DNA from 2 places in the Variovorax humicola genome. Region 2 is predicted to be linked to the other one. Evidence: predicted binding sites of a transcription regulator. Region 2 holds the regulator's gene; the other holds the start of a gene.

Region 1 (4,011 bases), on a different contig from region 2:
CCTTGTCGATGCTCGCGCCGACGATCACTTCCTGTGCCCGTGGGCGCCGCGCCATCGATTGCAGGGTGAAGCCGTCGACGCGGGCGTCCGGGCGCGCGGCGCGGACGGCGTCCAGCATGTCGCGCACGGCCTGCACCAGCGACGGCGCATCGCCAAGGTCGAGCCGCACTCCGCCCACATCGGACTTGTGCGTGATGTCGCGCGACCGGATCTTGAGCGCTACCGGGAAGCCGAGCGTGTTCGCGGCGGCGAGGACATCCGATACGGAAGTGGAGGCTTCCTGGCTCGCCACGACCGGGATGCCATAGGCCCGGAGCACCGCACGCGCTTCCTGTTCTCCAAGCCATTCGCGGCCATCGTCGAGGGCGCTCTGTATTTGCCTGCGGGCAAGCGCCGCATCGGGCGCGGGATTCTCGCTGGCGCTCGGCGCCTCCATGAGTGTCTGCTGGTTGCGCCGGTAGGTCTGCAGCATCGCGAAGGCCTGCACGGCTTCCTCGGGCGTGGCGTAGTCGGGGATGTCGGCGCCTTCGAAGCATTGTCGAGCCTGTGCCACCGCCGCGTCGCCGAGCCAGCACGCCATCACGCGCGGCGCCGCCTCGCGCAAAAGCGGAAGGCAGGCGCGCGCGATCTCCTCGCTGGGCACGATCGCCGTGGGCGCATGGATGAAGAGCACTGCACCGGCCGACTTGTCGGCCAGCAACGCCGACAGCGTGGCGGTGTAGCGCTGCGCCGGCGCGTCGCCCACGATGTCGATCGGGTTGCCACGCGACCAGTTCGCCGGCAGCACCACATCGAGCCGCCGCAGCAGCGCGTCGTCGAGCTCGGCGAGCTTCACGCCGGCGCGTGCCGCCGCATCCGCTGCCATCACGCCCGCGCCGCCGCCGTTGGTCATGACCGTGAGCACCTCGCTGTCGTTGCGGCGGAAGTGGGCCAGCGTCTCGGCCGCGGTGAACAGCTCCTGCATCGTGTCGACGCGCAGCATGCCGGCGCGCCGGATCGCGGCGTCGTAGACGATGTCGGAGCCGGCCAGCGCGCCGGTGTGCGAGGCCGCGGCCCGCATGCCATTGCCGGCGCGGCCCGCCTTCACCACGATCACCGGCTTGTTGCGCGCCGCCGCCCGAGCCGCCGACATGAACTTGCGCGGCGACTCGATCGACTCGATGTACAGCAGGATGGCGCGCGTGCGCGCATCGCTGGCGAGGTAGTCGAGCAGGTCGCCGAAGTCGACGTCGCAATGGTCGCCCAGCGAAACCAGGTGCGAGAGCCCGATGCCGCGGCTCCTGGCCCAGTCGAGCATGGCGGTGACGAGTGCGCCCGACTGCGACACGAAGGCCACGTCGCCCGGCAGCGCATCGGTGTGCGCGAAGCTCGCGTTGAGTCCGATGTGCGGGCTCAGCAGGCCGATGCAGTTGGGGCCGAGCAGGCGCACCAGGCAGCGCCGTGCCGCAGCCAGCGCCGCCTGCTTCTGCGCGACCGTGAGCCCGGCCGTGACGATCACGACCGCGCGGGTCCCCAACGCCGCCAGTTGGCCGATCAGCGGTGCGATGGTGTCTGCCGGCGTGCAAAGCAGGGCCAGGTCGGGCACTTCGGGGAGTTCGCCGGCCGTGCGGTAGATGCGCTCCCCGTCCAGCGTCGCATGCCTCGGATTCACGCCGAACACCGCGCCGCGGAAGCCGCCGGCGCGCACGTTGCGCCACACCGTGGCGCCGACGCTTGCCGGGCGCGCGGAAGCGCCGAACACTGCGACGGAACGGGGCGACAGCAGCTGGTCGAGATGGCGAATGCTCAAGGGGACCTCCAGGGTGTCGCGCCATCATCCGTGCATGAGCGAGCCGGCCCTTGACGGAGATCAAGCCGATCCCTCGGCAAGGCTGACACGCTCGGACCCACAAGGAATCATCATGCGAATCCAATTCCTCGGCGGTACCGGCACCGTCACCGGCTCGAAGTACCTGCTCGAGCACGCGGGCAAGCGACTGCTGCTCGATTGCGGGTTGTTTCAAGGTCTCAAGCAACTGCGCCTGCGCAATTGGGATCCCTTGCCCATTGCGCCAGCCAGCATCGATGCGGTGCTCCTCACGCACGCGCACATGGACCACGCCGGTTATGTACCAAGATTGGTCAGGGAGGGCTTCAAGGGCCCCGTCTTCTGCACGCAGGCGACGCGGGACCTGTGCGAGCTGCTGCTGCCGGACTCCGGCCGGCTGCAGGAGGAAGAGGCCGACTTCGCGAACCGCCACGGCCATTCGAAACACAAGCCCGCGCAGCCGCTGTACGACGAGGACGACGCGCGCGCGGCGCTCAAGCACTTCAATCCGATTGCCTTTGACACGGCACATTCGCCATGGCCTGGATGGACTTGGCGTCTGCAGCGGGCAGGACACATCCTCGGCGCGGGCAGCGCGCGCATTGCCTGGGACGCCGGCAGTATTCTCTTTTCGGGCGATCTGGGCCGCAGCGACGACATCGTGATGCGCGCGCCGCAAGTTGCGTCGCCTTCCGACTACGTGGTGATCGAGTCCACCTATGGCGATCGCCCCCATCCCGACATCGACACCCTCGACGCGATGGCGGCGGTAATCAGCCAGACGGCGGCACGCGGCGGCGTGATCGTCATCCCATCCTTTGCCATCGGCCGTGCGCAGACACTGCTCTACTGCATTCACTTGCTCAAGCAGGCGCGCCGCATCCCGGATCTGCCCGTCTACCTGAACAGCCCGATGGCTTGCGACGCCACGCGCATTTTCAGGCACCACCTGGACGAGTTGCGCCTCGACGCCGCGCAGTGCGCCGCCCTGAGCGCCGGCGTGACTTTCGTCAACACCATCGAAGAATCGAAGCGCCTCAACGTGTTGACGAATCCGGCGATCATCGTCTCGGCCAGCGGCATGGCCACAGGCGGACGGGTGTTGCACCACATCGCGACCTACGCGCGGAATGCCCGCAATACCATCCTGTTCGCCGGCTTCCAGGCGGCGGCGACGCGCGGTGCCGCGATGGTGGCCGGCGCATCTTCCGTCAAGATCCATGGCGAGTACGTGCCGATTCGTGCCGAGGTGGCCAACCTGGCCAGCCTGTCGGCCCACGCCGACCGCGAGCAACTGCTGGCCTGGATCGCTGACTTGCCGCCGCCGAAGCGCATATTCGTCACGCATGGTGAGCCTGTGGCGGCCGATGCGCTGCGGCTCGCCATCGAGGAACGGCACGGCTGGCCGGTAACGGTACCCGACTACCTGGAAACGCGTGAGCTCTGACCGCGGGTCCTCCATGACCACTCCGGCACTCGACTACCTGATCTCCGGCTCCGTTGCGCTGGATGTGGCGCTGGCAAGCAAGGCCAGCCGCGAGGCGCTTGACGACCGGCGCGCAGCGCGGCTGGGGAGGCTGCTGGGCACGGCATCGCAAACCTCGCCCCTGTACCGCAAGCTGCTGCATGGCCGAGACACGGCCTCGCTTTCGCTTGGCGACCTGCCGATCATGCACAAGGCACAGTTGATGCACCGCTTCGACGACTGGGTGGGCGACCCGAAGCTGAAACTCGATGCGTTGCGATACTTCGTCGCCGACCACAGCCGCAGAGCCCAACCATACCTTGAGCGCTACGTGGTGTGGGAAAGCTCGGGCAGCACCGGCGTGCCGGGCATCTTCGTGCAGGATGCCCATGCGATGGCCGTCTACGACGCGCTGGAAGCTTTGCGCAGGCCAGTGCTGCGACCCATGCAGCGCCTGCTCGATCCCCTGGGTCTGTCCGAGCGCATCGCATTCGTTGGCGCGCTGGACGGACACTTCGCGAGCACGGTGTCGATCGAGCGGCTGCGGCGGCTGAATCCGGCCATGTCCAGCCAGATCCACTGCATCTCCTTCCTGCAGCCCGTGGACGCCATCGTGCGGGAACTCAACGCGCTCGCGCCGACGGTGATCGCGACCTATCCGAGCGCCGCTGTCCTGCTGGCGGAGGAGCGCGCTGCGGGTCGCCTGGCAGTGGCACCGCAGGAAGTATGGACGGGCGGG
Region 2 (4,011 bases):
GTCCCTGGCACATCAGCGCCATGATCACCGCGCGGCGCAGCAGGTCGTCGCGCGTCAGCGCCAGGCCACGCACCACCGGCAGGCGTCGCTGGTCGAGATGGTCGTAGTACTCCTCGAGCGACTTCGCGTTCTGGCTGTAGGTCGCGCCGATGCGGCCAATGGCAGAGACGCCCAGCGCCACCAGGTCGCAATCCGGTTGCGTGCTGTAGCCCTGGAAGTTGCGGTGCAGGCGGCCTTGCCGCTTTGCGACGGCCAGTGCGTCATCGGGCAAGGCAAAGTGATCCATGCCGATGTAGACATAGCCTGCGGCGCTGAACAGCGCGATCGACCGCGCCAGCATCTGCACCTTGTCCGCGGCGACGGGGAGCTGCGCTACGTGAATGCGCCGCTGTGCCTTGAACCGGTCGGGCAGATGCGCATACGCATAGAGGGCGATGCGGTCGGGCCGCAACTCCGCGACCTGATCGAGCGTGCGCTCGAACGACTCCACGGTCTGAAGCGGCAAGCCATAGATCAGGTCGATATTGACCGACTTGAAGCCCAGTTGCCGCGCTATCGACATGAGCTCGAAGACCTGCGCGGCCGGCTGGACGCGATGGATCGCCTTTTGCACCTCGGGGTCGAAATCCTGCACGCCGAAGCTCAAGCGGTTGAAGCCCAGCGCCGACAGGCTCGCAAGTCGCTCGGCGTCGACGGTGCGCGGGTCGATCTCGATGGACCGCTCGCAATCCGGCGTGAAGGTGAAGGCACCCTGCAGCATGTCCATCAGCCGGGCCAGTTGCGCGTCGTCGAGAAAGGTCGGCGAGCCGCCGCCCAGGTGCAATTGACTCACCAGCGCGCCGCGGCCCAGTTGCGCCGTCTGCAGTTCGATTTCACGCGCCAGGTAGTCGAGGTACTCTGCCGCCCGCTCGTGATGGCGCGTCACGATCTTGTTGCAGGCGCAGAAGTAGCACAGCGACTCGCAGAACGGCACGTGGACATAGAGCGACAAGGGCAGCGCACGGGCGCCGGCACTGCGGCGCTGGCGCAATGCCTGCGCGTAGTCCGCCGCGTCGAAGGCCTCGACGAATCGATCGGCCGTGGGGTAGGAGGTGTAGCGCGGACCGGCGATCTCGAAGCGCCGCAGCATTGCGACCGAGGGCAGCAATTGGGGAACGTGCGACTCGGCGGGTGGGCAGATGAAAGACATCGTGTGACTCGCGCATTGCATTGAAGGAAATTCAATGTGCCCTGGATGTCGGTTGCATGCCTTGACCTGCATCAAGCCGATCGCAGGTAGTGCCCGCCAGAATTTGCGCAATCGACAAAGACTGCCCATGACCATCACCCACAACATCAAGGTCGCCTGCTCCAACTGCAATCTGCGAGAGCTCTGCATGCCCGCCGGGCTGGAGCCCGACGAACTCCTGCGCATCGATGGCCTGGTCAAGACGCGGCGCAAGCTGCGCCGGCGCGAGACGCTGTTCCACAACGGCGAGCGCTTCACCGCGCTGTATGCCATTCGCACGGGCGTGTTCAAGACCCGCGTGGCCAGCGACGACGGCCGCGACCAGGTCACCGGTTTCCAGATGGCCGGGGAGATCATGGGCCTGGACGGCATCGTCAACGAGCATCACAACTGCGATGCGGTTGCGCTCGAGGATTCGGAGGTCTGCGTCATCCCCTTCGAGCGCGTCGAAGCGCTGTCGCGCGAAGTGCCGGCGCTGCAGCGCCACGTGCACCGGATCATGAGCCGCGAGATCGTGCGCGAGAACGGCGTGATGCTGCTGCTCGGCAGCATGCGCGCGGAGGAGCGGCTCGCCGCCTTCCTGCTCAACCTCGTGCAGAGATTGCACGCGCGCGGCTTCTCGCGCTCCGAGGTGATCCTGCGCATGACGCGCGAGGAGATCGGCAGCTATCTCGGCCTGAAGCTGGAAACCATCAGCCGGACGCTGTCGAAGTTCGTGGAGGACGGCATCGTCGAGGTACAGCACCGCAACCTGCGCATCCTCGATTCGCAGGCCCTGCAGCGCATCGTCAATCCGCCCGGGCGTTGATGCGGCGCAGCGTGCCTTCGTCCTCGGGCGGCACCGTGGCCAGCGCCAGCGTGAGCGCACACGAGGCCGCGGACATCGCCCAGAAGACAAGGAAGCTCGTGGTGTAGATCGCCTGCCGCGAATAACCCAGGCCTTCCGCTCCCCATCGCAGATCCGAAGGGTCGACAAGGGCGAACACCACCACTTCCATGAGGCTCGCCAGCAGGAAGGCGGGCCACAGGATCGAGATCCACTTGCGCGCGCTCATGGCTTGGCGATGCGCGATGGCACCGGAATGTCCCCGGCCGGCGTCATCGCATGATTGCGGGCCGTCTGCGCCGGCATCAAACCCTTGTCGGCCAGGGTACGGTTGATCTCGACGCCCTTGCGGTAGTAGTCCTCCTCGACCACCGAGTCGCTGGTGTGAATGGCAATCCAGGCGGAGCCAACGCTCGCGATGACCACGGCCGCCGGCAGGCCGATGACCAGCCATACCAGCGGGAAGCGCCACCACGGTAGCGAGGTGGATGGTTCGGTCGCTGTCGTCATGCTTTGTCCTTTCGGGTTCATCGGGGCACCAGGAACACGGCCTTCTCGGAAACATGGGCGCGTCCATCCGCGGAGCGCACTTCGAAGTGCACCGTGTGCGATCCGGCCGGGGCCTTGTCGGCGGGCAACTGCAGGCGGACCGCCACCCAGCGCGACTGGGCCGACTCCACTTCCACGACTTCGGCGGATGCCACGTGCAGCCCATCCAGCCCGTTGGCCTCGATGCGGTAGGTCTGCTGCTCTTCGGTGGCGTTCATGATCTGCAGGCGATAGACGTTCTCGAGTTGGCCGCCCTCGACGATGCGGGCCAACGCGCCGCGGTCGCGCACGACATCGACCTTCAGCGGCATCCGCAGCACCAGGCTCGCGAGCAGGCCGATGCCGAGGACCAGCAGCACGCCGCCATAGATCAACACACGCGGGCGGAACACCCGGCGCCAGACCTGCGCCGACGACCATCCGTTCGCCAGCCCGTTCTCGGTCGCGTATCGGATCAGCCCGCGCGGCAGGGCCATGCGGTCCATCACGGTGTTGCAGCCGTCGACGCACAGCCCGCAGCCGATGCATTCGTACTGCAGCCCTTCGCGGATGTCGATGCCGGTCGGGCAGACCTGCACGCACAGCGAGCAGTCGATGCAGTCGCCCAATCCCAGCGCCCTTCCCTCCTGCCCCTTGGCGCGGACGCCGCGAGGCTCGCCGCGTGCGAGGTCATAGCTGACGATCAGGGTGTCGCGATCGAACATCGCGCTCTGGAACCTCGCATAGGGGCACATGTACTTGCACACCTGCTCGCGCATGAAGCCGGCATTGCCGTAGGTCGCGAAGCCATAGAAGATGACCCAGAACACCTCCCACGAGCCCATGCGCGTCTGCAGGAATTCCAGGCCGAGTTCACGGATCGGCGTGAAGTAGCCGACGAAGGTGAAGCCGGTCCACATCGCGATGCAAAGCCATACGACGTGCTTGAACCACTTCTTCACCAACTTCTCCAGCGAGAAAGGTTCGCCGTCGAGCCGCATGCGCGCGATGCGGTTGCCCTCGACCTTCTGCTCGACCCACATGAACATTTCCGTGTAGACCGTCTGCGGGCAGGTGTAGCCGCACCACAGCCGGCCCGCCACCGCGGTGAACAGGAACAGCGACAGGGCCGACAGCACCAGCAGGCCCGACAGATAGATCAGGTCCTGCGGATAGAGCACCAGCCCGAAGATGTAGAAGCGGCGCGCAGCCAGGTCGAAGAGCAGCGACTGGCGTCCGCCCCACTGGATCCACGGCATCGCATAGAAGAACAACTGCGTGGCGAAGACCATGGCCCAGCGCCAGCGCGCGAAGTTGCCGCGCACGGTGCGCGGGTAGATCTTCTTCGACGCCTCGTACAGGCCGGTGGACTCGACCGCCGGCACGATGGGAATGAACTTTCGCGGTTGCGCGGAGCCTGGCATGGCCT

The links. The regulator FNR, encoded in region 2, switches genes on or off when oxygen is low (the NO sensors DNR and NnrR bind a similar motif). The targets are predictions, from matches to a motif close to TTGATNNNNATCAA.
Region 1: a site for FNR is predicted at 1,840-1,853, ahead of WKW80_RS35845 (MBL fold metallo-hydrolase RNA specificity domain-containing protein). Genes of this name have one in related genera too.

What each region holds. Positions count from the first base shown of each region.
Region 1 covers NZ_JBBKZV010000061.1:15,465-19,475, reverse strand. The annotation lists partial or broken gene WKW80_RS35850 (acetate--CoA ligase family protein) at 1-1,789, opposite strand, end outside; gene WKW80_RS35845 (MBL fold metallo-hydrolase RNA specificity domain-containing protein) at 1,902-3,254, shown strand; gene WKW80_RS35840 (phenylacetate--CoA ligase family protein) at 3,268-4,011, shown strand, end outside.
Region 2 covers NZ_JBBKZV010000028.1:60,179-64,189, reverse strand. The annotation lists gene hemN (oxygen-independent coproporphyrinogen III oxidase) at 1-1,189, opposite strand, end outside; gene fnr (fumarate/nitrate reduction transcriptional regulator Fnr) at 1,317-2,036, shown strand; gene WKW80_RS29085 (hypothetical protein) at 2,017-2,283, opposite strand; gene WKW80_RS29080 (FixH family protein) at 2,280-2,564, opposite strand; gene ccoG (cytochrome c oxidase accessory protein CcoG) at 2,582-4,006, opposite strand.